Regions from separate parts of the Erwinia sp. 1181_3 genome, predicted to be linked through region 2. Evidence: predicted binding sites of a transcription regulator. Region 2 holds the regulator's gene; each other region holds the start of a gene.
The links. The regulator Fur, encoded in region 2, represses iron uptake genes when iron is present. The targets are predictions, from matches to a motif close to ATAATAATGAGAACNACTATCAA.

Region 1 (10,415 bases), on a different contig from region 2:
CAGCTACATCGGTGAGCTGCCGCCGGAAACCGCGACCGCCTATGAAGTGGGTGCCAAGTTTGACCTGTTCAGCGGTGTGACCGCTAACGTGACAATGTTCAATATCGATAAGAGCCACGTGCTGTATACCGATACGGTTAACGGCGAGAGCGTGGCGAAAACCGCCGGGAAAGTGCGTTCGCGTGGGGTAGAAGTGGATGTGGCGGGTGCGCTGACGCAGAACGTCAACGTCATTGCCAGCTACGGTTATACCGATGCCAAGGTGATGGAAGACCCGGATTATCAGGGCAAGATGTTGCCTAACGTGCCGCGTCACACCGGTTCACTGTTCCTGACCTATGACTTCCACAACGTGATTGGCGGCAATACGCTGACCGTTGGCGGCGGCGGTCATGCGGTGAGCCGTCGTTCCGGTGACAATGGCGAGGATTACTCGTTACAGGGCTACGCGGTAGCGGATGCATTCGCGTCTTATAAGATCAAAACGCAGAACCCGGTGACCTTGCAGGTAAACGTGAAGAACCTGTTCGATAAGACGTACTATACCTCGTCGATCGCCACCAACAATCTGTCCAACCAGATTGGCGATCCGCGTGAAGTGCAGTTCACCGTGAAGATGGATTTCTGATAGTCAAATTTGGGTCAGTTGAAATACGGGTCAGGCATGCCTGACCCCTACGAAAATCGGGACCACAATGCCCCGCGCGGCAAAACCGCACCACAACCGTAGCGACCGGGCATGCCCGGTCCTTTTATGGTCCGTGTTCAAAAACCGTAGCGGATCGCATCCTTACTCTGCTGCATCAACCCGTCGATTTTCTCTGAGTAAAGCTCCACGCCCTTGCCGTCACCCGCCAGTGAACAGGCGCGACGCTTCGCATTCCAGGCCTTCATCAGCTGGGCCTGGGCAAAACCCGGTTTCCCGTAGCGGGCCATGCTCTGCTCCCAGCACTGGATGGCACTGTCGCTGTCCTGCTGCGCCATAAACTGCTTACCCAGCTCATTCAGCGCGTCAGCACAGGCTTTAGCCGGCAGTTCCTGCTGTAAGATCTTCTCAATTGCGTCCATAAAACCTCCTGATTCATTAATGGAAGAAGTTAAGGATATGGCCGAATACCAGTCCGACGCCGATCACATCCGAGTCGCTAAAGGTCACGTTCTGGAAGCCATACTGGCCGAGCAGCGGCAGTAACAGCGCGGGCAGCAGCGTGATAAACAGCCCATGGAACACGCCACCAATCACCGCACCGCGCCGTCCACCCACGGCGTTAGCAAAGATCCCGGCGGTGCCCCCGGCAAAGAAGTTGGTCAGCATTCCCGGCAGGATCATCGCCAGCCCAACCCACGGGAACAGGAACATGCCGATCACCGCACCAATGGTGGTCGAGATAAAACCGATGATCACCGCGTTAGGCGCATAAGGGAACAGCACCGGGCAGTCGAGTGCCGGAACCGCATCCGGCACGATGCGCAGCGCAATACCGCGAAACGCCGGAACAATTTCTGCCAGCAGCAGGCGTACACCCGCCAGCAGCACATACACACCGACAACAAACTGGATAGATTGCAGGAAGGCATAGACCAGATAGTTCACACCATTAGAGGAGGCGGCCACCACTTCCGGGCCTGCAGCAATCGCCGGAATCAAGTAGATCGGGATCATCACCACCATCATCGACAGATAGGTGTCTTGCAGGAAGGACAGCGCCTGCGGCAGCTCCACATCTTCAGTGCTTTTGCTGACATCGCCGGTCACTTTTGCCACACCCGCCTGCACCATATAGCCGATAGTACAGAAGTGGCCGAGGGCAATATCATCACCGCCGGTGATCTTACGCACAATCGGCTGGGCAATCGCGGGCATCAATACCGCCATCACCCCGGCAATGCCCCCGCCAAGCAGGATCAGCTCCACGCCGCGCAGCCCGCCCATATAACCAATCACCGAGCAGACGGTCGCCATCCACAGCGATGCCTGCCCGGTGAGGAAGATATATTTGTAGCGCGTCAGACGGGCGATCAGAATATTGACGACAAAGGCGACCACCATAATCAGGGCTGTTTCACGCCCGAGGGTTTGCTGGGCGATACCGGCGATGGAACCCACATCGGTCACCACACCGCGCATATTAAAGCCTTTCTGGAAGATATCGCCGAGGAAGGTTAATGTGGCAACAATAATACTGGCACCCGACAGCAGCACTAAGAAACCCAGTAACGTTTTTAATGTTCCGGTGATCACCTGGCCCGGGCTTTTTCGCAAAGCAATCAGGCCAATCATGGCAATTAAAGAGATCAGGATAGACGCCTGCCCCAGAACATCATGGACAATAAAGGTAAGGAAAGACATAGAACTCCCCTGTTTACTTTCACATATACCCTTCATACTTCAAACTACAGATGTGTTGGCTCGAATTATTTTGGGTAGATATTATTTATGATTTAAGGTGCCGAAGGCGACGTAAACCATTTTGGATTTAATCGGATTTTTAAAAAAAATTAGATAAGATAGCCTTTCTCTTTAAGGATCGGCTCTAGTTTTAGTTTTATTTCGTTCTTATCCACCAGACGCTTAAGATAAATAATGGTGGAATTGATGGTGTAATGCTGGAACTGCGAACGGAAATTTTCACCGGTCATGATAATATCTGCACGCGATGAGGTCGCGCTGGAAATATCACAGTGAGATAAGTCGGCATCCACACCCAGATCTTTCAGTGCCGCTTCAATACTCATTTCACAGGCAAAACTACTGCCCAGCCCGGCACCGCATACGGCCAGAATAGATAACTTTTTCATCAGGCATACCTTAATTAAGTGTCTGTAAGTCCGCGACCTCTGACTGCGGGTATGATGACGGGCATCCCAGCCCTGACGGCGGTTCAGAACTGCTGCAGAATGTTCAGTACCGCTGACTTATCCCGTGCCTGCCTTAACTGTTCGACCACGCCGTCCTGGCAAAAAAGCTGCGACAGGCTGGCGATCATTTCAATATGCGAGTGGCTATCGATAGCGGCCAGTGCAAATATCACATACACCGGATCATTATCTTCACTGCCAAAGTTCACACCCTCAGAAATAATTAATAAGGAGAGTGCCGTATGATTCACCCCTTCCTCTGGCCGGGCGTGGGGCATCGCAATACCTTCACCCAGAACATAATAGGGACCAATCTGTTCATGCATATCATAAATAGCATTAAGGTATCGGGGTTGTACTGCACCATTATCGATCATCGGTTGCAATGCAATCTCAACGGCTTTACGCCAGTTATCCGTATGCGTTAACAGTTTCAGGTTACTGTCATTAATCCAGTCGGTTAACATACATCGTCGCCCTGTTCATTATTCAGCAAGTTAATTCACTATACTTTCCGCAGAATGATAAAAACGTGATCAATATGACTTATTTAATAATAAATTATTAAACATCAGTTAATTAGATTAATAACCATAGCTTCGCCCTGGTTAATTACACCAGTGGTAACACTCTTTATTTAATACGCCGTAAATATTCAGGATTAATCCTGTTTATTTTTGGCAGAGGCGAATAAATTAACTAAGCCTGATTCACGATCTCCTGCGTCCAGCGAATTAACCCATTGAAGTCGATCTCGCTGCGTTGATCGGCAACCCATACCGGCCCGAGTTGCATCGGTTCGGCGCGGTCAGCCAGTTGTTGCAGTTCTGCCACGTATTCCGCTCCCGGATGTCCCGGCAACCTTGCGCCCAGCCTGCTGCTGTAGCGCTGCGCTGCCATCTCACCAGGGATCTGGCACCAGATCTCAGCAATGCGATCAATGCCCGCCGCGTCGATAAACCCTGACAGATCCGCTTTTGGCTGGAAGCCAAACCACGCATCAACAATAAAGGTGTTACCTGCCGGGGCAGCGGCAATAATCGACCAAATCACCTGATAAGCGGCAATGCCCAGCTTACGGTTCATCGGGCGGTCAATACCGTCAATCTGACGCATAAACGGCTCTTTAATCTGATCCAGCGTCAGCAGTGGCCAACCGGTCGCCGTCGACAGACGGGTGGCGATATGGCTTTTTCCCGATGCGGGTACGCCGTTCACCATCACCAGGCGTTTACCGTGGTTCCGGGGGGCAGAGTGCTGCAAAACGGGCTGCTCAGGCATGGCTGGTTTTTTCCTCTGTGCTACGGGCATGGAAGTACTTGCCGATCACCGCCTGGATTTCACGCAGGCGTGGGATGGCCAGCGTTTCCAGTTTTTCGCGGGTGATACGGCGGTCCAGCGAGATGCAGTCTTTCCACAATGCACGCCCGGCAATCACACCGGAAGCGCCGTTGCTCATAGCATCCGCCACCTGGGTCAGGAAAGTTGTATGATCCACTCCCGCCGAGAGTACGGCCCAGGGCACATCCCCGGCAAGCTCGGTGATATCGGCACAAGCTTTAGCCGATCCAGGATACGGGATCTTCAGCACTTTGGCACCCAGCTCCAGTGACAGTTTGGTGCCTTCATAGATCAGTGACGGCACACGGCTTTTATACGCGTCGTCCGTCTCTTCCGGCAGGGGATAGGTAAGAAACTCCACCACCAGCAGCAGATCTTCGCGGGCAAAGTCTTCGATGCAGTGGCGCAGAATATCGAGGTTATGTTGATTCGCATCCGGGCGGTCGGCGCGTAAATAGACCATAATTTTACCGCCGTTAGCGCCCAGCTCGCGCACACGGCGGGCACTGATGCCCTCCACAAGGCGTGAATTGCGGTAGCCTTCCGGGGTGGTATCAAAACCCGACGCATCCAGGCCAATCAGCAGAGCGGTATCGCGATTGATGATCCCGTGATCCACCAGATCCGGTACAGCACAGACGGCATCCACCAGCACGCAGGAAGCCTGACTGGCGAGATAGCGGGTGATATCCGCCTTGATACCGCCGAGCTGCTGCTCGGAAATGGCTTTTTGCTGGTCGGGATCGGCACTTAACAGCGTTCGCATCGCACCGCGCTGGTCGCAGGCAATCACCAGCATCGCGCCGTTGCTGCCGCAAATTTGCTGATAACCGCGCAGTTCAGAAGTGGACATGTGTGACATTAGGGTGAACTCCTATACAGATTACAGGGTAAAAAAGCCGTCGTAGACGACCCGAAAGTTACCTTTAGCCTGTGTGCACGACGCCGGGCTGTTGCCGGTGAATCTCCAGTCCTGTCAGGGGTTTCAGCCACCTGTGCACGTTGCAATTTTGCTGGTGTTGAGCAATAATTCTCCAACCGATGAACTGAGTGTAATACATTGCAGAAAGGAATTACAACCCTGAAAGAGCCACTTTTACAAGATCCCGCCACCACGCGGGCAATGATGCATATGGTGGCGAAGCTGCACTATCAGTCCGATATGTCGCAGGTCGATATCGCTAAAAAACTGGGCGTGTCCACCGCCACGATCTCGCGTCTGCTGACCAAAGCGCGCGCGGCGGGGATTGTGCGAATAGAGGTGATTGAGCTGACGTCCCCTGAGGAGATCACGGCGGATCTGATTGCCCGGCTGGGGTTAAAAACCGCTGCCGTGGTGGAGTCCCCACCTGCCAATATCCTCAGTGCCCTGAATGCGCCGCTGGCCTCGCTGCTTCAGCAGGCCGACCTGGTCAGTGGTTCGGTCGTGGGCATTGGCTGGGGACGGGCGGTACGTGAAGTGACGCTATCCGGCCTGCCGCGCCTGCCGGGGGTGATGACGGTGGCACTCAACGGCGGTATGCAGCAGGCGGCAGCGCATTTTCAGATTAACGAATTTGTGCGCCAGGCCGCAGAACAGATGGAGGGAACGCCGCATTTCCTGCACGCGCCCTATATCTCGTCGCCGGTGCTGCGTGATGCATTTCTCTGCGATCCGGGCGTGCAACAAATTACCTCGCTATGGGATAAGCTGGACGTGGCCATCGTGGGCGTCGGCCTGACGCATCATGCGCCCCACCCCAGCGAAACCAGCACGGCCACCCCTGATGAGCAGGCGCTCAGCCATGCAGCGGGCGATGTTCTGCGCCACTACGTGACCGAACAGGGGGAAGTGCTGCACTGGGAGGGCGAACAGCGGATGATTGCAGCATCACCAGACCAGCTTCGTCAGACCCCGTTATGCATCGGGGTGGCGGCCACGGCAGAGAAAGCCGCCGGGATTATTGGTGCCGTACGTTCCGGCATGATCAACGCACTGGTGACCGATATTAAAACAGCTCAGGCCATCCTCGACCGTCTGGTCACCGAGCCGCAGTAAACCATAACTGCCTTTATCCCTGGCGGATAAAGGCAGTTCATTCTCTGTAAAAATAACACCTTATAAGAAATAACCTATTACGGATTAATTCTCATTCCGTAATATTGATCCAATTTATATTTTAATAGGAATAGTTATCATAATCATTTAAAAAGCAGAACTGTTTATATTCATCATGGAATGATTATCACTTACCAATCATACTCTTAGGCGATAACAATAAAATTAGCCTATGCTATATAAAACGGTTTTTATTTTATCAATCTGCGTGCATAATGCGCAGAAATCACCTGTTTTACTCGTTATACTTCACGTTACAGAAACATTCACTCTGTCCCTGTAACATGAATTATTGAGAGTAATAAATCGCAAAATATAATGTTAAAGGAGTCACCATGCTGACTAATGAAATGACCGCTCAGTTGAACGATCAACTGAATCTGGAATTCTATTCTGCCAACCTGTACCTGCAGATGAGCGCATGGTGCAACGACAAAGGCTTCGAGGGTGCGGCTGCGTTTATGCGTGAGCACTCCACAGAAGAGATGCAGCACATGCAGCGTCTGTTCAACTACCTGAGCGATACGGGCGCGATGCCGGTACTGGGCACCATTGAAGCCCCACCGGTCACCTTCAACTCCCTGCACGAAGTGCTGGAGCAGGCTTATCAGCACGAGCAGTTGATCACCGCTAAAATCAACGAACTGGCGCACGCAGCCATGACCACCCAGGACTACTCCACCTTTAACTTCCTGCAGTGGTATGTGTCTGAGCAGCACGAAGAAGAGAAGCTGTTCAAATCTGTACTGGATAAACTGGCACTGGTGGGTAACAGCGGTCAGGCCCTGTTCTTCGTGGATAAAGATTTGCAGAAACTGAGCGAACCTGGTGCACACCAGGCGTAATCGCTGACAAACGTCGCCCCTTTTTCAGGGACGACGTTTTTTTCCTTTTCTTGCTCTTTTACTCCCCTTTCCGCAATTTTTTCACCTGCTCCGCCGTCACATCGCTGGCCTGATTTCCCCAACTGTTGCGCACATAGTTACTCAGCTCGGCCACCTGTTGATCCGTCAGCCGCCAGCCAAATCCTGGCATTCGCATACCTGTCAATGCTCTTTCTGTCACCGCAGCCCGGCCTCCGTGCAAAATCATTGAAACCAGTGACGAAGGATCATCCCCCAACAGCGCCGGGTTACTTGCCAGTGCCGGGAAGGTGTGAGTGTATCCCCGACCATCGCTACGGTGGCAGGCGGCACAGTTATCCTGATACAGCGCCGCCCCCGGATATTGAGCTTCGGCATAATCTTCACTGGCTGGCGAAGAAGAGAATTTACCGGGAGGCAGGCTCTTCAGAAACACCGCAATAGCACTAAGATCCGCCGGCGTAAGATGCTGCGTACTCTGCTGCACCACATCGGCCATGGAACCAAATGCCATTGTGCGGTCGTTCTGCCCTGTTTTCAGGAAATTGATAATATCCTGCTGCGTCCAGCTCCCCAACCCGCGAACGTTGTTGCCCCGCAGATCCGGTGCATGCCAGCCGTTAATGGTTCCTCCGGACAGATAGGCGCTGTCATTGTGGTCCAGCCCTTTTTCCTGCATCGCTATACCGCGTGGCGTATGGCAGCTACCGCAGTGCCCCGGAGCCATCACCAGCCAGGCGCCCCGGTTCCACTCGGCGCTTTTCAGCGGGTCGTTAAGATAGCGTTCATCGTCATGAAACATCATATTCCACACCCACAACGGCCAGCGTATATTTAACGGCCAGGGGATATCGCTTTTTCGGTTTGCCTGCCGGACGGCAGGAACCTCCTGTGTGAAGTACGCATACAAATCGTGCAGCTGCTGGTCGTCAAACTTGCTGAACGCGGTATAAGGCATCGCCGGATACAGATAATGACCATTCCGGGCCTTCCCCTCACGAAGCGCCCGCGCAAAATCCTGATAGCTGTATTGACCGATGCCGGTTTGTGCATCCGGGGTAATATTGGTGGAGTAAATAGCCCCGATGGGGGTATCCATCTTCAGTCCCCCGGCAAAAGGCGTGCCTTTTTCTGCGGTGTGGCAGGCTGCACAATCTGCCGCCAGGGCCAGATAGTGCCCCGGACTGATGCTGCGCTCAGGCACAGCGGCAATGCTGTTACTGGCCACTGCCAGCAGCACACACAGACCGTATTGTCTGATATTCATGGCTCACTCCCTGTCAGGCCTGCACCAGCGGTCCGGGCTGGGCGAAATATTGAGTACGGATGGCGTGCGCTGCCCACAGAGCAGTGGCGCAAACAATACCGGTGGGGTTGTAGGCAAGATTTTGAGGGAAGACAGATGCCCCCAGCACAAACAAATTGTGCACATCCCAGCTTTGCAAATATTTGTTAACCACACTGTTTTTCGGGTTATCACCCATCACAGTCCCCCCCGTGGTATGCGTGGACTGGTATGGCCGCACATCATAGTGGTCACCGGGCTTCATAAAACCCGATTCAACCTGCTGTGCCCCCATTACACGGGCTATCTGCTCCGCTTTGCCTTGCATAAACTGCGTCATTTTCAGTTCATTCGGCTGCCAGTCAAACGTCATGCGCAGCAGCGGCTGGCCGTGGACATCCTTGTAGGTCGGGTCGAGGTCGAGATAACACTGTTTATACGGCATGACCGATCCCGATGAACCGATGGTCATGGTGTGCAGATAGTGCTGTTTGATGCTTTTTTTCCAGCCGCTGCCCCACTGCGGGGATGCCGCAGGCAACGGCATCTGCTGGATCGGCCGTCCGCCGCTGGTGGCAGCCCCGATGGTGGCGCCGCCAATAAAACCCAGCCCGCTCTGGTCAAAATTCCCGGCATTGAAATCATCAATAAACGTCCCGGTCACGCCAGAGGCGGCAAACGGATTAAAGTTATGCTTCTCGCCAAAGAACAGATTGAGGCTGCCATTCATCTGGTAAGCATAGTTACGGCCAACCACGCCCTCTCCGCTCTGCGCATTGTAGGGTTTACCTATCCCCGACAGCAGCAGCAGGCGAACGTTATGCAGCTGGAAGGCGCTGAGGATCACCAGATCCGCAGGCTGTTCATGCTGTACCCCCAGCTCATCCACCCAGGTCACGCCAGTGGCTTTTTTCCCACTGGCATCGGTATTAATACGCAACACCTGTGCCTGAGTGCGCAGCGAAAAGTTCGAAAACTGGCGAAGTGAAGGCAGGATAGTTGACTGCGGCGAGGCTTTGGAACCGTTGAAACAGCCGAAACGTTCACAGAACCCGCAGTAGTTGCAGACGCCCAGCTGCACACCATAAGGGTTCTTCCAGGCTTCGGTGCAGTTGGCTGCCGGAATAGGGAACGGGCTGTACCCCAGGCTTTCTGCCGCCCGGGCAAAAAGCTGCCCGGCATACTGTTGCTTCAGGGGCTTTGTCGGGTAAGGTGCACGCCGTGGCGCTTCAAACGGATTGCCCCCGGCGACGGTCTCCCCACGGAGGTTACCCACCTGCCCTGCTGTGCCGCAGATTTTTTCGAATTTCTCAAAGAAGGGTTCCAGCTCCTGATAACTCACCGGATAGTCCTGCAACGTCATGTCCGCCGGGATCACGCTGGCCCCGTAACGTTCGGTGACGGTACTGTGCATCTTCAGGTCGGTTTCCCGAGGCCGCCACAGCATCCCGTTCCAGTGAACCCCCGCCCCGCCTACGCCGTTACCGGGCAGGAAAGAACCAAAGCGGCGGTAAGGCATGGCATGGTCGGCTGAGGTGTGGCGCACCGTCACCGTCTCACGCGCCGGGTTCTGGAACAGCTTCAGCCGGATACCGTAGGTCAGTTCATCCGTTATGCGCGGGTAAGCAAAGTCCGGCCAGGTATCGCGCTGTTCACCGCGCTCCAGTGCCAGGATATTCAGCCCGGTTTCCGCCAACTCGCGGGCCATCAGCGCCCCCGTCCAGCCAAACCCAACAATCACAACGTCAACCGGGGGGTGTTTGATTGTACTCATGCGCTGCGCCCCCGATAGCCAGAAATACTGACCGGAGGCAGCGGATAGGGTTTATTCGGGTTATCCATCTGATCCTGATAATCGGCACGTGCACCGGGGAAACCGATCAGCGTCCAGCTGGCCAGCGTCTGATTTCCGCCGTGCTGCGGGTCAGCCAAATAGCCCTCTTTGGTGTTATCCAGCAGTTGGGTAAAG
Region 2 (10,415 bases):
GCTGCTGACTCAAGTCTGGGGGCCGAATGCGGTTGAGCACAGCCACTATCTGCGTATTTATATGGGGCATCTGCGTCACAAAATTGAACGCGACCCCGCCAGACCCCAACATCTGCTGACCGAAACCGGTGTGGGCTATCGCTTTATGCCATAAAAAAAGGGCTCACTGCGTGAGCCCTTCTCTTCACTGCCTGATATCTCAGGCGTTTTTCAGTACCGCACTCACAATCTCTACCGCTTCTTTCTCAATCTTCTCGCGGTGTTCAGCACCCAGGAAGCTTTCGCAATAGATTTTATAAGCATCTTCCGTACCGGATGGACGCGCAGCGAACCAGCCGTTTTTGGTCATCACTTTCAAGCCGCCGATAGAGGCACCGTTACCCGGTGCTGCCGTCAGACGTGCCGTGATAGGATCACCCGCCAGCGTGTCAGCACTGACCATTTCCGGGGACAGTTTTGACAACGCAGCTTTCTGCGCGGAAGTGGCCGGAGCCTGGATACGGTTGTAGCTTGGTGCGCCAAAGCGCTGTGCCAGTTCGTCGTAGTGCTGCTGCGGGTTCTTACCCGTTACCGCAGTAATCTCTGCAGCCAACAGACACATGATGATGCCGTCTTTATCGGTTGACCAAGGCGTGCCGTCGAAGCGCAGGAACGAAGCACCCGCACTCTCTTCGCCACCAAAACCGAAACTGCCATCGAACAGACCATCAACAAACCATTTGAAGCCAACCGGCACTTCTACCAGCTTGCGGCCCAGATCGTCGACTACGCGGTCAATCATCGCGCTGGACACCAGCGTTTTACCCACCGCGACATCTTTGCCCCACTGTGGACGATGCTGGAACAGATACTGAATCGCTACTGCCAGATAGTGGTTTGGATTCATCAGTCCCGCAGGCGTGACGATACCGTGACGGTCATAATCAGGATCGTTGGCAAAGGCCAGGTCGAACTTGTCACGCAACGCCAGCAAACCCGCCATCGCCGACTCAGACGAGCAGTCCATGCGGATCACACCATCGTGGTCAAGGTGCATAAAGCGGAAAGTCTGATCGACAGCATCGTTAACGATGGTCAAATCAAGATTGTAGAACTCCGCAATACGCTGCCAGTAGGCAATCCCTGAACCGCCCAGCGGATCAACGCCAATCTTCAGACCGGCTTTCTGGATCGCCGGAATATCAACGATCTGAGCCAGACCTTCAATATAAGGCTGGATCAGATCTTTTTCCGTCAAGTGACCGCTGGCCCAGGCCTGATCCAGCGTTATGCGTTTCACTTCTTTCAGGCTGTCTTTGATCAGAGCGTTAGCGCGATCTTCCACCACTTTCGTGACGTTCGTATCGGCCGGGCCACCGTTTGGTGGATTGTATTTAATACCGCCATCTTCAGGTGGATTGTGTGAAGGCGTGATGACGATACCATCAGCCTGAGCACCACCGGTTTTGTTGTGTTCAAGGATCGCATTGGAGATCGCAGGGGTCGGCGTATAGCCGTTATCCTGCTGAACGATCACATCAACACCGTTAGCGGTAAGCACTTCCAATACCGAGATGATGGCCGGTTCAGACAACGCGTGCGTATCTTTACCCACAAAACAAGGACCGGTTACACCGTTCTTTTTGCGTTCTTCCGCAATCGCCTGCGCGATGGCCAGAATGTGCGTCTCGTTGAAGCTATGACGGCCCGCGCTACCGCGATGGCCGGAAGTGCCAAATTTCACCGCATGCTCTGCGTTACCCAGTTCAGGCTGCAGGACATAATATTGAGATGTTAATTGTGCAACGTTAATCAAATCGCTCTGCTGGGCGGGTTGCCCGGCACGGGGGTGATTGGCCATTGGCGCTTCTCCCTGACGCTTCAGTTAGAGGGTACCGCAAACTTTCTCTGTCAGCTCCACCGGGAACTGCATCGACAACATAATGTGTTCCACCATGCTGCGCTTACGGTCAGTATTTGTGTTGGTGATCACCCAATACGGTGTGCCCGGAACGTGCTGCGGCTTGGTATGGGTGCCATTCTCTACCAACGTTTGCTGGTTGCCCGCGAAGTAAACACGCGTACGACCTTGCAGAGACTCAGTCGCTGCGCCAAACGTTTTGGCATCCAGACTGTATAAAGTCGATAGAATCAGCATAAAGCGATTCACTGCACGCTTCTGCTCCGCGTACTCATCCGAAAGCAACAGCTCACGTACCGCACGAACACGATCCTGCGGTCGGGATTCAGATTTAATACCTGCAGCGGCAGGTTCTTTGGCTGCCGCTGCAGCATTCGCCGCCACAGGAGCAGTTTGACCCGCAGTGAACTTCAGCATACGGCGCAAAATATCGGATGCGCTTTCACCAATATGCTGAGTGTGGCTGGCAATATAACGGTATAGCTCTTCGTCGACTTCTATCGTTTTCATCTTTATCCAGTACGGTTGTTGCTAGTATCAGAACCGGTTGTTCGGGGACAACAATCCACGCAACCATCATGACGTTGAGCCGATCCAGTTCTAACATCAGGATTATAAAGTTAAATCCCGCCAGGGTGTAGCGCCAGACCCGTTTCAGGGCAAAAGTCGGAATATGCCGCAAAAAGATCATACCCGCCATTCGCGCCAGCGGCAGAAATTGTGGGATCCATGATACCCTAAGCCTTGGTGCCAACTGTAAGAACTTTCTCTATGAATTTGAATTTTCGCCTGCAATCTGAACAATCCGCCACTGACGGGCTTCCACTGGTATTGATCCACGGTTTATTTGGTAGCCTGGATAACCTCGGCGTACTGGCCCGGGGATTAAAAGACGATCGCCGTTTGATTCAACTCGATGTCCGCAACCACGGTTTGTCTCCGCGTGCGCAACAGATGGATTATGCGTTAATGGCTCAGGATGTCCTGGACACGCTTGACGCGATGCAGGTCGATCGTTTCAGCGTGATCGGTCACTCGATGGGGGGGAAGATCGCCATGGCGATTACCGCACTGGCGCCCGATCGTGTTGAGGAGATCGTAGTGATTGATATCGCTCCTGTGGCCTACACCACGCGTCATCATGACGATATTTTTGCCGCACTGAATGCGGTGACTGAGGCCGGTATCACCACGCGCAGCGAAGCTACTGCCCTGATGCGTCAAAGTATCAGTGAAGAAGGCGTTATCCAGTTTTTACTCAAGTCGTTCCACGAGGGTGTTTGGCGTTTCAACGTTCCGGCGCTGCTGGCATGTTATGAAAACATCATTGGCTGGGAGCCATTGGCCCCCTGGTCACATCCTGTGCTGTTCATTCGTGGGGAGCGTTCTCCCTATTTGGCCGATGCATATCGCGATGCACTGTTAACCCAGTTCCCGCAGGCGCGTGCCCATGTCATCACCGGCGCAGGGCATTGGGTACATGCTGAGAAACCCGATGCGGTATTACGTGCAATCCGACGTTTTTTAGCGCTGTGAAAACCATTTTCGCTGGGGTATGATGGCGCGCTAAAATTTTGCCGCTGCTGATTATCAGACGGCATAACGGCCCTATTCATCAGCAATCCAGCCTTTCAGTATTACGATTCCTATGGCAAAAGAGAACACGGACCGCACAACGATCGATCTGTTTGCAGATGAACGACGTCCGGGACGACCCAAGACTAATCCGCTGACGCGTGATGAGCAGTTGCGTATCAACAAACGCAATCAGCTCAAGCGCGATAAAGTGCGCGGCCTGAAGCGTGTCGAACTGAAAATGAACAGCGACGCGGTTGATGTCCTGAATCAGCTAGCTTTCGAGCGCAATATCAGCCGCAGTGAACTGATCGAAGAAATGCTGCTGGAACAGTTGCAACGTCATCCGTCCTGATGGTATCAGGGCCTTAGCACTCAGCGACAAAACCGGCAGCATTACTCATTTATCCGCTCACGACGGTCTGTTATCATTAGCGATATCTGCGAAAAAATCAGCAGTCACCATATCATTAAGATTCAAGAGGTTATTAAACTCATGGCACTCGTCGGCATTTTCTTTGGTAGCGATACAGGCAATACCGAAAACATTGCAAAAATGATCCAGAAGCAACTGGGGAAAGATGTTGCAGAAGTTCGTGATATTGCTAAAAGCAGCAAAGAAGACCTTGAAGCCTTTGATATTCTGCTGCTTGGCATCCCAACCTGGTACTACGGTGAAGCCCAGTGCGACTGGGATGACTTCTTCCCAACGCTGGAAGAAATCGACTTCAACGGTAAACTGGTTGCGCTGTTTGGTTGCGGCGATCAGGAAGACTATTCCGAGTATTTCTGCGATGCAATGGGCACCATCCGCGACATCATTGAGCCGAACGGCGCAGTGATTGTCGGCCACTGGCCGAGCGAAGGCTACCATTTCGAGGCCTCGAAAGGCATGGCAGATGATAACCATTTCCTTGGCCTGGCCATTGATGAAGATCGCCAGCCAGAGCTCACCAACGAACGCGTTGAAAAGTGGGTAAAACAAATTTTTGATGAACTTCAGCTAAAAGATATCATCGAAGCATAACCATAGCCGCTTGATGTGGGAGCTATCTCACATCAAGTAAGTGGTTTTTCCTATAGAAGTAATAGATACATGTTTGTAACTTTCATCTGCAAAACTGTACAATAACCCCATCGGTTACCCGCTTACTCAGCACCTGCCCCACTCTTTGAGGATGTGAGTCGCCCAAAGAGCGGTGAAGATGATGCAGATTGAAATGTTAACCCAGCCTAATTCGGGCGCGTGCTACCCTGGATGTAATGACACTTATCCTTACATCCATTGCGGTTTCAGGCACCCCTTATGGTTTTCATTTCGGAGTATCAGTTCTATACTGAGACGCACTCATCTTTTAGCGTCGACCGATGTTCAGGGCTTTTCAGCCACTAAGTGACTAGCAAAGTAACAGGACAATATCCGCATGACTGACAATAACACCGCATTAAAGAAGGCCGGCCTGAAAGTCACGCTTCCCCGACTGAAAATTCTGGAAGTGCTTCAGGAACCAGAGGGCCATCATGTCAGTGCGGAAGACTTGTACAAACGCCTGATTGATATGGGCGAAGAAATTGGTCTGGCCACCGTTTACCGCGTGCTGAACCAATTTGATGATGCGGGGATCGTTACCCGCCATAACTTTGAAGGCGGTAAATCCGTTTTCGAACTGACTCAGCAGCACCATCACGATCACCTGATCTGCCTGGACTGCGGTAAAGTTATTGAGTTCAGAGACGAATACATTGAGGAACGTCAGCGTGAAATCGCCACGCGTCACGGTATCAAACTGAGCAACCATAGCCTGTATCTTTATGGCCATTGTTCTCTGGGTGACTGTCGTGAAGACGAGACTCTGCACGACAAATAATCTGCACTGTTCAGTGTAAAAACCGGTGGCTTGCCACCGGTTTTTTTATGCCTGCGTTATAGCGATTCCTCCCGGCTAAAACGCTGCCAATCTGTCTCAAAAGGTTATCGCGTATAGAGCGGCAGCCAGCCACCATATGAAAGCAACGAGACCACGGCATTCAGTGCACCAAACAGCAGAACCAGCACAATCGGTGCCATCCCCCCTCTGACTCGCCACGTGGCAGTGGCAAAACGTCGACGTGACTGCCAGGCTAGTAGCGCTGGCGTGACAACAGCCCACAACGTCGCGGCCAGCCCGGCATAACCGATTGCCAGCAGAAAACCGTTGGGCCAGATCATCGCGGCCGTTAGCGGCAGAATAAACGTCAGCAGCGTGGTTTTTAATCTTCCGGACGCGGAGTTATCCAGTTTAAAGAGATCGGCAAGGTAATCAAAAAAGCCAAGACTGACACCGAGGAATGAACAGGCAACGGCGAAGTTAGAGAAGATATCCAGTAACAGATTCAGAGAGCGATTGTGCAGTACGCCGGATAACGCCCCCACCAGTACGTCAATATTACCGCCTTGCGCGGCAATCGCTTTAAATTCGCTGCGGGGAATATTGCCCATCGTGCCGATGATCCAGATAAAGTAAATCATCAGAGCCAGCAGCGTGCCGTAAATCAGGCAACGGCTCACGCGGCCTGCATTCTTATGGTAGTAAGTCGTCAACCCGGCAATGTTGCCATGGTAGCCGAAGGAGGCCAGACAAAACGGCACCACTATCCAGAGATATCGCAGATAATCGCGATCGGCTCCCTGGCTGTCGAGCAGAATAGCCGGCTGAACATGCCACAGCAGGCCGCCAAAAATCATCAAAAAGGTGAGGATCTTCGCGCCGAGAAAAATCAGCGTCATCCGGCTGACAACCGCTGTTCCCAGCCAGATAAACAGCGCCACCAGTAGCGTAAAGAGCAGCCCAGCCATACGTGCCGATATTCCGACATTTAATTGATTAAGGCTGTGCTGAATAATCGCGCCACTGGCAGAAATGTACGCATAGGTGAGGATCCCCAGCACAAAGACCACGGACAAACCGTTGATCAGGTTCCAGCCACGCCCAAGTAAATCGCGTGTGACCGTATCAAAACTCGCCCCGATGGGATAATGCAGGCTGGCTTCCAGATACAGTAATCCGGACAGCAGCATACAGAACCAGGTCACGATCAGCAGCGCGGAGGACCAGGCAAACCAGGCACCGGACATCACTACCGGCAGCGAGAACATCCCGGCACCAATAATGGTGCCACTGATAATCAACGCCCCCCAGAGTGTTGACGGCAGACGAACAGCAGAAGCAGGTGTAGCCATGAAATCCCTTAGCGAATGCAATAAATAACATGCCATAAACCGGGATAATCCACTGGCTAAACGGCAAGAATGCCGCATAGTCTACACAGAATCACACTCACGAACTAGTACAGTAATTAACTGACCACCATTGTTTCCTGCAAATAGCGCCAGCGAGGTGGCGTACAACCACAATCAATCACCGCCAGTGAAATACGGTGGGTATGATTATCACCCTGCTGTTGTAGCTCGTGATACTGGATCGCTACTTCCTGGCCAAACTGAGAGATCACTTTGCAGTGTTCAATCGTGATAGCAACACCCTGCCGTTCGCCGACCAGACGAGTGAACAGCGCAGTCACCTCCTCCATCGACAGACTTTTTCCGCTGGGCGCGACCATGATAAAATCGGGTTCAAAATGTCGCAACAGCTCAGGGACAAAGCTCCCATCTCCGTGAAACACTTTCTCAATAAGCTGATGCAGTACAATGATACTTTCACAGGCTTTTTCGGTTAACGCTGACATACAACATCCTTATGACGGGCGTGGCGATAAATCATCCACAAGGGGAACAGGCCGGTAACTGCGGCAACAACAAAGACCTGATGATAAGACTGAGCAGCAGAATAGTGGCGGCTCATCAACGTAAACAGCAGTGTAAACAATGCGGCGCCGAGGCTGAATGAAAGCTGACGATTAATATTCCATATCACACTGGCCCGCGTCATCTGCTCATCGTGAAAATCAGTCAGAGCACTGGTTTGTGCCGTATTGGCACTGATTCCACCGCCAATCCCCATCAGCAGATAAGCCGCATTCAATAGCATCACCTGTTCGGGACTCTGTACCAGCGCCAGCAGCACGATGCCGCCTGCATGTAAGACCAACCCACAGCTGAACAGGGTCAGTGCGCCCAGACAATGGTAAAGACGACCACATACCAGCATCGCCACCAGTGCCCCACCACCGTACAGCAGCATAAATGCTCCACAACGTTCGGCAGAAAAATGCAGGCACTGTTGCAGATAAAAAATGTTGAGCAGGTTCACACCGGTGAAGATGCCCGGCACGGCGTAGTAAATGACCACCGCCAGCTTTAGCCGGGGATTACGCAACAGCTTCAAATCAATCACCGCCTGGGGTTGACGATGGTAATGGCGCAAATAGCCGATAGCCAGGCCCAACGCGGCCAGCAGCCATAACGATGCAGAAATAAGAGACCCCGCCTCCGCAAGCTGCGACAACCCAAGCAGAACGGCAGCCAGTGCCAGGCACACCAGCAGAATGCCACGGATATCAGGCCGGACTGCCACCCGCGTTTCACGCTGCACCCACAGCGCGGCCAGCGCAGCGGCCATCAGGCTGAACGGAATATTGCACCAGAAAATCCAGCGCCATGAGAGGCTGTCGACAATCATGCCGCCCAGCAGCGGCGACAGTGCTGGCGCAATCAATGCCACGCTCATAATCAGGGTCGATATGGTTGCCCGTTCCTTGCCCTTAAACAGATTAAATGTCAGAGCCTGCCCCACCGGGATGAGCAACCCTCCCGCCATACCCTGTACAAAACGCCACATTACCAACGTGATAAACGTATCTGCCAGACCGCAGCCCAGTGCCGCCAGGCTGAACAGCAACATCGAGGCCACCAGCACCCGGCGAGCACCATAACGCCCGGCAAGCCAGCTGCTTATTGGGATAATCACCGTCAAGCCGAGTATATAGCTGTTGGCCACCCAGCCGAGCGAACCGCTGGCTATACGCAGTTCTCCCGCCATCTCCGGCAGCGCAATCGCCGACATAAAAATATTAATACAATCAATAAAGAAGCCGAGCAGGAAAATTACTGCTATGCGGTAGCGATAGCTCATAGTCATACCTCCGGGCGCAGCATAGCGGCGATTGACCACGGAGATCGACTGGCATACAGTGAAAAGATTGTTCGATATAAGTAAACAATCCCATGCATGCTCAACTGGATAAAATTCACACTTTTTTTGCGGTCGTGGAAAGCGGCAGTTTTACCCGCGCCGCCGATAATCTCGGCTTAAGTAAGGCGATGGTCAGCCTGCATATTAAGACACTGGAACAGGTACTCGGCGTCGCCCTGCTGACGCGCAATACCCGTAACCTGGCGCTGACAGAGAGCGGAAGCCAGCTCTACCAGGATTTTAAGGGGATCTTCTGCGATATCGACCTTGCCGTAAGTCGCATCACCGATGACAGCCAGCCGCTATCGGGGGAACTGCGTATCACCTCCACCTGGGAGTATGGCCAGCAGTTCCTGATGCCACCCGTAGCCCGTTTTTGCCAGCGTCACCCCGGGCTCACCCTGAGCTATAACGTCGGTGCCTCGCTTGATGACCTGGTGAGCAACAAACTGGATGTGGCTATCCGCCTCGGCACACTGCGCGACTCCTCGCTAAAGAGTCGCAAATTGGGGGAATACCGTATTGTGCTGGTGGCGTCGCCGCTGCTGATGGCGCGCTATTCGCTGCAACAGCTCAGTGAGGTGGGCACCCTGCCATGGATACACAACAGTAATCTCTCCCATCCCGGCCGCTGGCATTTCCAGCGCGGGCAGGATCGTTGTGAAGTGAAAAGCGAAGCACGTTACAGCGCCAATTCTGCGCAGATTATGCGCCAGATGGCACTGGCCGGAATGGGCGTGGCGGTGCTGCCTGAATGGCTGGTGACAGACGATCTGGCCAGCGGAGAATTACAGCTTCTGTTCAATGACTGGCAGCTACCGGTACAGCCCGTCAGCGCTGTCTTTGCCACCCGCACCGCTCTGCCGCGTAAAACGCGGATGTTTATTGATTATCTGTGTGCCGAATTATAAGTAGCAGACGAAAAAAAGGCCGCATCGGCGGCCTTTTATCAGCAAATAGCGGTTTACTCGCCCACTTTTGCCCAGGTATCACGCAGGCCAACGGTGCGGTTAAACACCAGATTGCTGGCACTGGAATACACGCTATCGGCACAGAAATAACCTTCGCGCTCAAACTGATACGGCGCAGAGGCTTCCGCCTGCTGCATACCCGGCTCAACAAAGCCCTGGCGGATCACTAAAGAATCCGGGTTGATGCTGGCGAGGAAGTCTTCTGCCGCTGCCGGGTTCGGCACGCTGAACAGGCGATCATAAAGACGGAACTCCGCTGGCAGCGCATGAACAGCCGATACCCAGTGGATCACGCCCTTCACTTTACGGCCGTCAGCCGGATCTTTGCTCAGAGTATCCACATCGCAGGTACAGAACAGGCAGGTGATGTTGCCTTCGTCATCTTTCGCCACACGCTCGGCTTTGATCACGTAAGCGTTACGCAGGCGGACTTCTTTGCCCAGCACCAGACGTTTGTACTGCTTGTTCGCTTCTTCTCGGAAATCAGCGCGATCGATATAGATCTCACGGCTGAACGGCACTTCACGTGTTCCCATTTCGGGCTTGTTCGGATGATTCGGCATGCTAATCATCTCGTCATGATGCGCAGGCAGGTTTTCAATCACCACTTTAACCGGATCCATCACCGCCATCGCGCGCGGTGCATTTTCGTTCAGGTCGTCACGAATACAGGATTCCAGCGCAGCCATCTCAACGATATTATCCTGTTTTGTCACGCCGATACGGCGGCAAAACTCACGGATAGACTCAGCGCTGTAACCACGGCGACGCAGACCAGAAACAGTCAGCATGCGAGGATCGTCCCAGCCTTCCACCACATTCTCAGACACCAGCTGG
Region 3 (10,415 bases), on a different contig from region 2:
GGGGTAACATTGAAGTGCTTTTTAAACACCCGCTGGAAGCACTGCTGGGAAGAGAAACCGAGGTCCATCGAGATCGCCATAATGCTTTTGGTCGAACTGACCAGGCTGCGTGCAGCCTGATCAAGACGGCGGCTGCGAATAAACGTCGCCAGGGTGATGCCCCTTTGCTCTTTAAACGCACGTTGCAGGTGCCACTTCGAATAGCCAGATTTTGCCGCCACGGCTTCAATATTGAGGCCTTCTTCTAAGTGATCGTCGATCCAGTCGACGATAACGTCCACGATTTCATTTTTCATTTTTAGCTCCGCGATGACGGGCGCATGACGCCCACTCCTGCCTTAAAAGAACAAGGAAGTTATTTATTATTTTGATTTTATTGAAGTAATTACGATATGAAAAAAAGGGAGAACATATCAAAAAAACGTGGAAGGGATGGTATTAGACCGCTTAAAATAGTTCAAATAGATAATATAAATCTTTGATAATAGATAAGGGCTATATGCCAGCTAACATGGATCTCAACCTGGTGCGGGTATTTATCGCCATTTATGAAACCCAAAGTGTCAGCGGGGCTGCCGAACGTTTGTTCATTACTCAGCCCTCTGCCAGCTATGCCCTAGCCCGGCTGCGGGTTGCGACGGGTAATGAGCTGTTTAAACGCAGCCGTAAAGGGATGCAACCGACTCCCACCGCCAGTCAGCTCTATACGGTTTTTAAAAAGTCTCTCAGTGGCATTGAGAAGGCGGTGGCAGACACCCGCAGCTTCTCTCCGGACACATCCTTTCACAAATTTCGTCTCGCCCTCTCTGACCTTGGCGAACTGCTGTTGCTACCCGGTCTGGTGAAACATCTGCGCGCCGTTGCCCCTAACGTGCAGCTGGAGGTGATCCCGGTAGAGATGCGAAAACTGGATGAATGGTTGCTGACCGGAAAGGTCGATGCCGCGCTGTGCAGCCGTAACGAGAGTATTTCGCTGGCGCAGCGTGACCGGATTATGGACGAGTGTTATGTCTGCCTGTTGAACGACCAGCACCCGCGCATTGGCGACACCCTGACGCTGGATGCCTACCTGGAGGAACAACACATTATTGTGTCGACCATCAGCGGGCATTATATGGTGGAAGAGCGGATAAAAGAGTATGGCTATGAGCGCCGCATTGCGCTGGAAGTCCCGCACTTTGCGGCGCTGGGCGAGCTGATTGCCTCCAGCGAACTGCTGGTGACGCTGCCCTCCAGCGCGGCGAAAATCTATGTCGCACGAGGCAACGGGCGCATCATCGAACTGCCGTTTGAGCTACCGAATCTTGAGGTGTACCTGTACGGGCACACCGAGATCGGGGATATCACCGCCAAAACCTGGTTCTATAACCTGCTGAAAAACGTCAGCCCACTGCTGATGGTCCGCCGGTAACAGAGGGTTAGTCGTTGCGGCGCGGGCCACGGCTCCAGTAGGCCATAAAACTGATGCACTCCGGCGACAGGCCGCGCTCACCAATCAGATAGCGGCGCAGTTGTTTAACGGCGCTGGACTCGGCAGCAACCCAGCCGTGAAAGCGTTTATCTCCACTATCGGCACGGTCCCAGAGGATATCGCCATCCTTCTCTTCATGCAGCTCACCACGCACCAGCGCACTTTCCGGCAGCATCACCCGCTGCTGCACCGCCTGTAGTAACGCTTCACCATGAGAGGCACCGGTTTCTTCACGCGGCAGCCAGTGGATGTCGGCAAAAGTATAGTGGCTGAGATCAACACAGTCGCCGCGTTTCGGCATTTCCAGGAACATCTGTAACTGCGGCGGGTTGCTCCAGCCAGCCAGCTGTTCAAGGATCGCTTTCGCCGCCGGGAGTGCCGTTTCATCTGCAACGACCAGCGCGCGCTCCACGTCAGGGTGCGGGTCCCACTCGTAGCCACCGCTGCTGGTCGGGCAGGCGCGATTTGGTGCCACCATTTGCAGCGCTGCACCCGGCTCAGCATTCAGCGCCCAGGCCGAAGCCGGGCCTTCGGTACCGTGCATCACAAACTCGACTTCTACTTCTCCGGCATCAGCATTGACGTGACGAAGGGTATAGGTACGGGCAATCGGACGGATATCCTGCGGCATCGCGCGGGCTGTTTCCCACCAGGTTTTATCACCCTCATCGGTCAACGTTGAGGGCGTGCCGTTGAGGGAAGGAAACAGCAGTTTTATCCGCTGATCCGGTGCATCCATTTTCATCTGACGCACGTCATCACCGCTGAATACGCAGCACAGCATCGAAGGAGAAAGTACCTGCTTACGCGCCAGCACTACATTAAACAAGCGATAACCCTGAACACTCGCCATAAACCCGCCTTGTAAACCTGAAAGCCGCGCACGTGTGATAACGCACATAAGGTCGGCAAGAATAGCAAAGCCAGATGATAATGAGAATGAGAACGAGGCTTCTTTACATCACCCTCATGGAATAACGGATTGATCCCGGCGCAAAAAGCCGTCAACGTAGCGCTTTCCCTGTGGTAAATGCGGAGCACGCCGATGTCCCTGACTGTCCTGACGCAACTGGCCGATATTCCGGCCAGTCAGTGGGATGCCCTGGCCCCCAACTCTCAGCCTTTTTTACGTCATGCTTTTCTCTCCACTCTGGAAGAGAGCGGTGCGGTCAGCCGCGCTTCGGGCTGGCTGCCGCAGCATTTGCTGTGGATGGAAGAGGGAACGCCGCGTGCGGCCATGCCTGGCTACGCGAAAAATCATTCGATGGGAGAATACGTTTTCGATCACGCCTGGGCAGAGGCCAGCGAGCGGGCAGGGATTCCTTATTATCCGAAGTGGCTGTCGGCGGTGCCATTCAGTCCGGTCAGCGGCGCACGACTGCTTGGGAGCGATCGCCAGGCCGCGCAGCTGTTACAGGCCTTACCTGCGTTTCTGGCCGAACGGCAGCTCTTCAGCGGCCATATTAATTTCAGCGATGAGCCTATTCGCCAGGGGCTGGAGCAGGATCCGCGCTGGCTGCCGCGCCTCGGCTGCCAGTATCACTGGCACAACCGGGGTTTTCGCGATTTCCAGGATTTTCTCGACCTCCTCACCTCGCGCAAGCGCAAACAGCTGCGCAAAGAGCGCGAGCTGGTTGCCAGCCAGGGCGTGGAGTTTGTCTGGTATCAGGGCGCAGAGGTGACGGAGGCGCAGTGGGATTTTGTTTACGCCTGTTACGCCAATACCTACCGCGTGCGCGGCCGTCAGCCTTACCTGCCGCGCCTGTTTTTCAGCCTGTTGGCCGAGCGCATGCCGGAAACGATTCGCGTGGTGATCGCCAGCCAGCACGGAGAGCCGGTGGCCATGGCGTTCAGTCTGGTGGATGGCAACACCTTCTACGGCCGCTACTGGGGTTGCCTGGAAGAGTTCAACCGCCTGCATTTTGAAACCTGCTTCTATCAGGGGATGGAGTACGCCATTGAGCACGGGCTGCAGCGTTTTGATGCCGGTGCTCAGGGTGAACATAAGCTGATTCGTGGTTTCGAACCGGTGCTGACAGAATCCTGGCACCTGCTGCGCCACGCCGGGCTGCACGATGCGGTCGCCGATTTCCTGCATCAGGAGCGTGAAGGCGTGCGCAACTGGGCAGAGGAAGCCAAAGCCTCGCTACCGTGGCGGCAGCCCGACGGGCAGTGATACCCGTCGGGCATGACCATCATCCTTCGCCGACAAATCCGCCGGTCTGGTGACGCCACAGGCGCGCATACAGGCCGCCTTTTGCCAGCAGTTCGCTGTGGCTGCCAATTTCGGCAATCCGGCCCTGCTCCAGCACCACCAGCCTGTCCATACGGGCGATGGTCGATAGCCGGTGGGCAATCGCAATCACGGTTTTCTCTCCCATCAACGTCTCCAGGCTCTCCTGAATCGCCGCTTCCACTTCGGAATCCAGCGCGGAAGTGGCTTCGTCCATAATCAGAATCGGCGCATCCTTCAGCAGTACGCGGGCAATCGCAATACGCTGGCGCTGCCCACCGGACAACTTCACGCCGCGTTCACCCACCTGGGCATCCAGCCCGGTGCGGCCCTGCGGATCGGACAGCAGGGGAATAAATTCATCGGCTTTCGCCTGATGAATAGCGCGCGTTAACGCCTCTTCGCTGGCATCCGGCCGACCGTACAGCAGGTTCTCGCGAATCGAACGGTGCAGCAGGGAGGTATCCTGGGTGATCATCCCAATCTGTGCACGCAGGCTCTCCTGAGTGACATCGGCAATGTTCTGACCATCTATCAGGATGCGGCCACCGTTCAGGTCATATAACCGCAGCAGCAGATTCACCAGAGTGGATTTTCCCGCGCCGGAGGGGCCAATCAGCCCGATTTTTTCACCGGGCCGGATGGTCAGTTGCAGGTCATCAATCACCGTGCGTTCGCCGCCGTAGTTAAAGCGGATAGCCTCAAACTGGATTTCGCCCTGCTGCACCCGCAGCGCCGGAGCCTGGTCTTTATCACTGACTTTGACGGGCTGGGCAATGGTTTGCAGGCCATCCTGCACCATCCCGATATTTTCAAAGATGCCGTTCACCACCCACATAATCCAGCCGGACATATTGACGATGCGGATTACCAGCCCGGTAGCCAGCGCAATCGCCCCAACGCTTAACAGTGACTGCGTCCACAGCCACAGCGCCAGCCCGGTAGTGCTGATAATCAGCAGACCATTCAGCGTAGTGATCACCACATCCATGCCGGTGACCATACGTCCCTGGCTGCGGGTTTTTACCGTCTGGTCGCCAATCGCCTCGCGGGCGTACTGACGCTCCAGATCGCTGTGGGCAAACAGCTTCAGGGTGGTGATATTGGTGTAACCGTCAACGATGCAGCCCATCAGACGGGAACGGGAATCGCTCGACGCCACCGAACGGGCTTTGACGCGCGGCACAAAGTAGCGCAGGCACAACACGTAACCGACAATCCAGATCAACAGCGGGATGGTCAGCCGCCAGTCTGCTTCGGCAAAGAGCACCAGCGTGGTGACGGCGTAAATCAGCACGTGCCACAGGGCATCGACCGCCTGCACCGCAGAGTCGCGCAGCGCGTTGCCCGTCTGCATAATGCGCTGGGCGATACGTCCGGCGAAATCATTCTGGAAGAAGTTCAGGCTCTGACGCAGCACGTAGTTATGATGCTGCCAGCGGATCATGCTGGTCATGCCGGGGTTGATGGTCTGGTGCACCAACAGGTCGTGCAGGCCAATAAACAGTGGCCTGAAGATCAGCGCCACCACCACCATCCACAGCAGTTCGCTGCCGTGGTCGCTAAAGAAGGTGGCGGTGGGGCTGCTATTCACCAGGTCGATGATACGGCTGAGATAGCGGAACAGCGCTACTTCGATCAGTGAGGCTACCAGTCCAATCACCAGTAACAGCGCGAAGCACGGCCACACCTGACGCAGATAGAACAGATAGAATGCCCAGAGGTTGTTGGGTGGCATGTCGGCCGGGGCATCCCTGAAGATGTTGATCATCCTTTCAAAACGGCGATAAAGCATAAAGCAGGCTCATGTGTACGGCAGGATTGTTCAGCTTAGTGCATAACCGGGGTGAGGGTCGACCTCATAGAGCCTCCCACAAATTTTAGTGGCTGACAGTGTGGCTTCGGGTCTGAGGCCAGTTTGAGCATGCCGAATAAGCAACGACCGCATCCCTGCGGGCCTCGCCACGCCGCTACGCGAGCGTCACTACCCGCAGCCGATCCCCATATTTCGTTCGCTGTTTCAGGGCCGGGGACTCCTCGGTGATAATCAGCGCGATTTCCGCCAACGGACACACATGTGCCAGCGCGCGATAGCCCATTTTACTGCTGTCCACCAGCACCACGGTTTTCTCTGCCGCCGCGATCATCGCCTTCTTCACCGGGATTTCGACGGTGTTGATATTGGTGATACCGCTGTCAAAGTGCACCCCTTCCGCCCCAAGAAACGCCCAGTCGACGTGCAGACTGTTAATCTTATCCACCGTCTCCTGGCCAATCAGGGTATAGACAGCATTCAGCATCATGCCCCCGGTGACGTGAATGGTGATCCCCGGGCAGGCACTCAGTGCCACGGCGGTCAGGACGTCATTGGTCACCACAGTCAGATTACGCTTATCGCGCAACGCCAGCGCCAGTTCATAGACGCTGGAGCCGTTATCCAGGATCAACGACTGACCGTCCTGCACCAGGCTTGCCGCATAACGTGCAATCGCCGCTTTCGCCGGATTGTTCATCTGACGGCGTACGCTGTAAGGCGTATCCAGGCTGCTCTCCGTCACGCCGGATACCGGCAGCAATCCCCCATGCGTGCGCATCACCATCCCGTTTTTTTCCAGCAACGACAGGTCGCGGCGGATAGTCGAACTATCAACACCGAACACTTCGGACAGCTCTACGGCGTTCAGATAGCCCTTTTCCCTGATCATCTCAATTATTTGCAATCGTCTTTTTGATGCGCTCATGTGTCCTTCCTGTTGCGATACCTGCACACTTTCATGCACATACTGTACGAACATTGCCCTGATGTCAGTATAGCAGACAAAAAACAGGCAAATATGTGTGCTATTGCGCGAATAATGCACATTGACTGCACGAATTCGTGCAGCTACATTTAACTCATCGGTAACAACTTTCGGGAGGGCACTATCGATGTCAGCAACGATTCTCAGCGACTACGAAAAAGATATTGAGCAGCAGGTCGAGGCCCTGCGTGACCAGTTAGCTTACCAGCTACCGCAGGCACTCAGCGCACTGGATCTCAATCACTACGATCGTATTGTGCTGGCCGGAATGGGATCCTCTGATTACGCCCTGATCCCGATCGAACGTGAACTGATCGAGCGCGGTTACCCGGTATGGCGTATTGATGCGGGCAGATTGCTCGATATGCCAAACCTGGTCACCGCCAACAGTCTGCTGTGGCTGACATCGCAGTCAGGAATGAGTGGCGAAGTGGTGGCGTTGCTGAACAGTATCACCCCGCCAAAAACGCTGATTGGCATCACCAATGATACCGCCAGCGAACTGGCAAAAAAGGCACAGGTTCAGGTATTGCTGCACAGCGGGTCAGAAGCCACCGTCAGTGCGAAAAGCTACCTCAACACGTTAGTCGCCAGTTACCGGGTGTTGTACGCCCTGACCGGGCGGAATGAGAAACCTTTGCTGGCGACCGTGCATGCTATTCTGCCCGATATCGCGCAAATTATTCGCCAGCGCGCCGAAGCACAAACGCTCAGCGATGCGCTGCTGGCCCATAACCTGCCCCGCGTCGCGATGATTGGTATCGGGGCCGATGCCGCTACGGCGTTAACCGGAGCACTGATTACCAAAGAAGCGTCCAAAGTGGCCGCAGAAGGTTTTATTGGTGGCCAGTTCCGCCACGGTCCGATGGAAACCTCCGGCGCGGGGATGCTGGCCCTCCTGTTTGGTGATGGCAGCGACAACACCCTGAACACCTTGGCAGCCGATTTGCGCCAGAACGGGACGCTGGTGGTCAGCGTAGGGCCGGAGAAGTACGCCGACAGCGTGCATCTGCCCACACCCACCGAACCGCTGCCGCGTTTACTGTGTGCAATGCTGTGGGTCCAGCATCTGACTGTCACGCTGGCGCGTGGCAATGGGCGGATACCAGGGGAATTTCTCTACGGCCAAAAGATAACGGTGAAAACATGACAACCTCTGACGCACTCTCTCTACAGGCAGGCATGGATATCGGGGGTACCGGCACACGCATTATTTTGCTGGCCGGGCAGCGCGAAATCGCGTCAGAAACCGTACCGACCGCGTGGTTCGCCACGCTGCCCGCCTGGCAACGTGCCAGCGCACTGGCAGAGAAAGTGCGTCAGTTAGTGCCCGCCGGGCAGCGTTTAGCCAGCCTCGGCATCGGTGCCAGCGGCCCGGTGAACATGAACAATGAGATCATTGAAAACGAGGACACGCTGGCCTGCTTCTCCGGCTTCCCACTGGTGTCACAGTTGCGGGTACTGCTGGGTGTCCCCGTGGCAATCGACAACGATGCCGTTGCCGCCGCCCTCGGTGAGTTTCACTTAGGGGCAGGCCAGGGCAGCGGCCGCATGCTGATGGTCACACTCGGTACGGGAATTGGCGTAGCGATGCTGGAAGGCGGCACCCCGTTTCGCAACATTGATGGCAGCCATCCGGAAGCGGGCCACATCCCGGTTTCCGATGACCCGGTAGTGTGTTACTGCGGATTGCAGGGTTGCTGGGAAATGCTGGCCTCACGCGGCTGGCTACAGCAGGCGCTGACCGCCGCGATTCCCGACCTGCGCTGGGATGCCACGCTCAGTCAGAGATTAAGCCATCTGGCCGCGGCAAATCCGCGCATCAGCGGCATTCTTTATCAGTACGGCCAGATCGTTGGCCGGGGGCTAAATACCCTGCTGGCGCTGTATGGACCGGATGTGACGGTTCTCAGCGGCAGCGCAGCAGCACTGTTTCCGCTGTTTCAGGGAGGAATGGAGAAAGCGCTGGCGCGGGCCAGCGGCTATGCGGTTAACAAGCATATTATTCCATCTTCTCTGGGCGACGCGGCGGGCGCGCTCGGGGCGGCGATACTGCCAACACTCAGGGGAACCCGTCAACCATAATAAGCACGACCTATAAAGCAGTTCTTGATAATAAAGTTCTACCTTTGAAATATTTACGACAATAATAAATGTCTGGGCCGGTTAAGTTGTGCGGCTCAGCCATTCTATTGATCCAGGCGAATAAGAACGTGTTCTGACCGCTTCCTTTTTAGGTTAAATGGAGAGTAAGTAATGAAGAGATCCACCGCTTGCCTGATGACCCTGCTTGCTCTGAGCGCCTCCGGCGCTGCCTCTGCAAAAACCCAACTCAACGCCCTGTTTATGTCTCAGGCCGCCTACAGCGAAAGCGACGTGCGTGCCATGACCAGCGATTTTGAAAAAGCCAATCCGGGTGTCACCGTTAATCTTGAATTTGTGCCCTATGAAGCCCTGCACGATAAAATTATCGCGGCACGCGGCGCAGGTAGCGATGGCTACGATGTGGTGCTGTTTGACGATATGTGGCCCGCAGAATTTGCCAAATTTGGCCTGCTAAAAGATATCACCCGCCAGGTCAGCGCCGATGAGAAAGCGAAGGTGTTCGACGGCGCCTGGAGTACGGTCAGCTGGGACAAAAAACTGTGGGGCATGCCGTGGATCCTCGATACAAAATACCTCTTCTACAACAAAGCCATGCTCGCTAAAGCAGGTATTGCGAACCCACCGACCACCTGGCAGCAGGTGATGGATCAGTCCAAAATTTTGCAGGATAAAGGCATCGTTAAATATCCGCTGGTGTGGAGCTGGTCCCAGGCTGAAGCGCTGGTGTGCGACTACACCACCCTGGTGTCAGCCTTTGGCGGCCAGTTCTACCAGAACGGTAAGCTGAACTTCAGTGATGCCGGATCGGTGAAAGCCGTCACCTTTATGAAAGAATCGCTGGATAAAGGCGTCACAAACCCGAACTCACGCGAGTATCTGGAAGAGGACGTGCGTAAGGTGTTTTCCAATGGCGATGCGGCCTTTGCCCTGAACTGGACCTATATGTACAACATGGCCAACGATCCGAAGCAGAGCAAGGTCGCCGGTGATGTGGGAATTGTTCCGGCTCCCTCTGAACAACCGGGCAAAGTCGCAGCAATGAACGGTTCGATGGGATTGGGCGTGACCCAGACCAGCGCCCACCAGGATCAGGCCTGGCAGTATATCCGTTACCTGACCTCCCAGCCGGTGCAGAATAAATACGCCAAACTCAGCCTGCCTGTCTGGAAAGACTCCTACGACGATCCCGCCGTGCAGAAAGGCCAGGAGCCGTTAATCGCAGCCGCGAAAAAATCCCTCGATGTGATGCTGATGCGCCCGATTACCGCCGACTACTCACGTCTGTCGAACAGTCTGCAACAGCAACTGCAGCAGGTCCTTCAGGGCCAGCAAACGCCGCAATCCGCAATGGAAGCGGTGACGAAAAGCGCAGCCCGACTGCGTTAAGGGAACGCCATGCTCAGTCTGCAACGTCGTGAGCAGCGTCAGGCATGGGTGCTTCTGGCACCCATGCTGATTGTGATGGCCCTGTTAACCGCCTGGCCACTGCTGCGCACTATCTGGCTCAGTTTTACCGATGCCGAGCTGATTGGCAGCGGTGCACAGACCGGCTACATCGGACTGGATAACTACCTCTACGCCCTGACCGACCCGGATTTTCGTGCGGCGATTGGCCGTACGCTCTATTTCACGATGATATCAGTGGCGCTTGAGGGAGTGATCGGCGTACTCGTCGCGCTGCTGCTGAACCAAAAATTTATCGGGCGCAACGTGCTGCGCGTGCTGGTGATCCTGCCCTGGGCGCTGCCCACCATTGTTAACGCCATGATGTGGCGACTGAATTTCAACCCGGATTACGGCAGCA

Region 1: the regulator Fur is predicted to act here: its motif matches at 6,363-6,385, upstream of ftnA (non-heme ferritin).
Region 3: the regulator Fur is predicted to act here: its motif matches at 2,405-2,427, upstream of FY046_RS15535 (siderophore-interacting protein).

The regions. Positions count from the first base shown of each region.
Region 1 covers NZ_VTDE01000003.1:450,532-460,946, forward strand. The annotation lists gene FY046_RS10535 (TonB-dependent siderophore receptor) at 1-628, shown strand, start outside; gene FY046_RS10540 (hypothetical protein) at 766-1,068, opposite strand; gene FY046_RS10545 (PTS sugar transporter subunit IIC) at 1,085-2,386, opposite strand; gene FY046_RS10550 (PTS sugar transporter subunit IIB) at 2,500-2,799, opposite strand; gene FY046_RS10555 (PTS sugar transporter subunit IIA) at 2,883-3,326, opposite strand; gene FY046_RS10560 (AAA family ATPase) at 3,559-4,140, opposite strand; gene FY046_RS10565 (tagatose-bisphosphate aldolase) at 4,133-5,062, opposite strand; gene FY046_RS10570 (sugar-binding transcriptional regulator) at 5,261-6,238, shown strand; gene ftnA (non-heme ferritin) at 6,634-7,143, shown strand; gene FY046_RS10580 (c-type cytochrome) at 7,202-8,428, opposite strand; gene FY046_RS10585 (GMC family oxidoreductase) at 8,442-10,220, opposite strand; gene FY046_RS10590 (gluconate 2-dehydrogenase subunit 3 family protein) at 10,217-10,415, opposite strand, start outside.
Region 2 covers NZ_VTDE01000002.1:745,931-756,345, forward strand. The annotation lists gene kdpE (two-component system response regulator KdpE) at 1-154, shown strand, start outside; gene pgm (phosphoglucomutase (alpha-D-glucose-1,6-bisphosphate-dependent)) at 200-1,840, opposite strand; gene seqA (replication initiation negative regulator SeqA) at 1,865-2,410, opposite strand; gene ybfF (esterase) at 2,672-3,436, shown strand; gene ybfE (LexA regulated protein) at 3,549-3,830, shown strand; gene fldA (flavodoxin FldA) at 3,972-4,502, shown strand; gene fur (ferric iron uptake transcriptional regulator) at 4,900-5,343, shown strand; gene mtr (tryptophan permease) at 5,448-6,695, opposite strand; gene FY046_RS07915 (hypothetical protein) at 6,812-7,201, opposite strand; gene FY046_RS07920 (MFS transporter) at 7,189-8,547, opposite strand; gene FY046_RS07925 (LysR family transcriptional regulator) at 8,640-9,518, shown strand; gene glnS (glutamine--tRNA ligase) at 9,572-10,415, opposite strand, start outside.
Region 3 covers NZ_VTDE01000005.1:227,881-238,295, forward strand. The annotation lists gene FY046_RS15525 (helix-turn-helix domain-containing protein) at 1-296, opposite strand, end outside; gene FY046_RS15530 (LysR family transcriptional regulator) at 500-1,411, shown strand; gene FY046_RS15535 (siderophore-interacting protein) at 1,419-2,324, opposite strand; gene FY046_RS15540 (GNAT family N-acetyltransferase) at 2,517-3,647, shown strand; gene FY046_RS15545 (ABC transporter ATP-binding protein) at 3,667-5,499, opposite strand; gene FY046_RS15550 (DeoR/GlpR family DNA-binding transcription regulator) at 5,675-6,445, opposite strand; gene FY046_RS15555 (SIS domain-containing protein) at 6,633-7,655, shown strand; gene FY046_RS15560 (ROK family protein) at 7,652-8,590, shown strand; gene FY046_RS15565 (extracellular solute-binding protein) at 8,762-9,997, shown strand; gene FY046_RS15570 (carbohydrate ABC transporter permease) at 10,007-10,415, shown strand, end outside.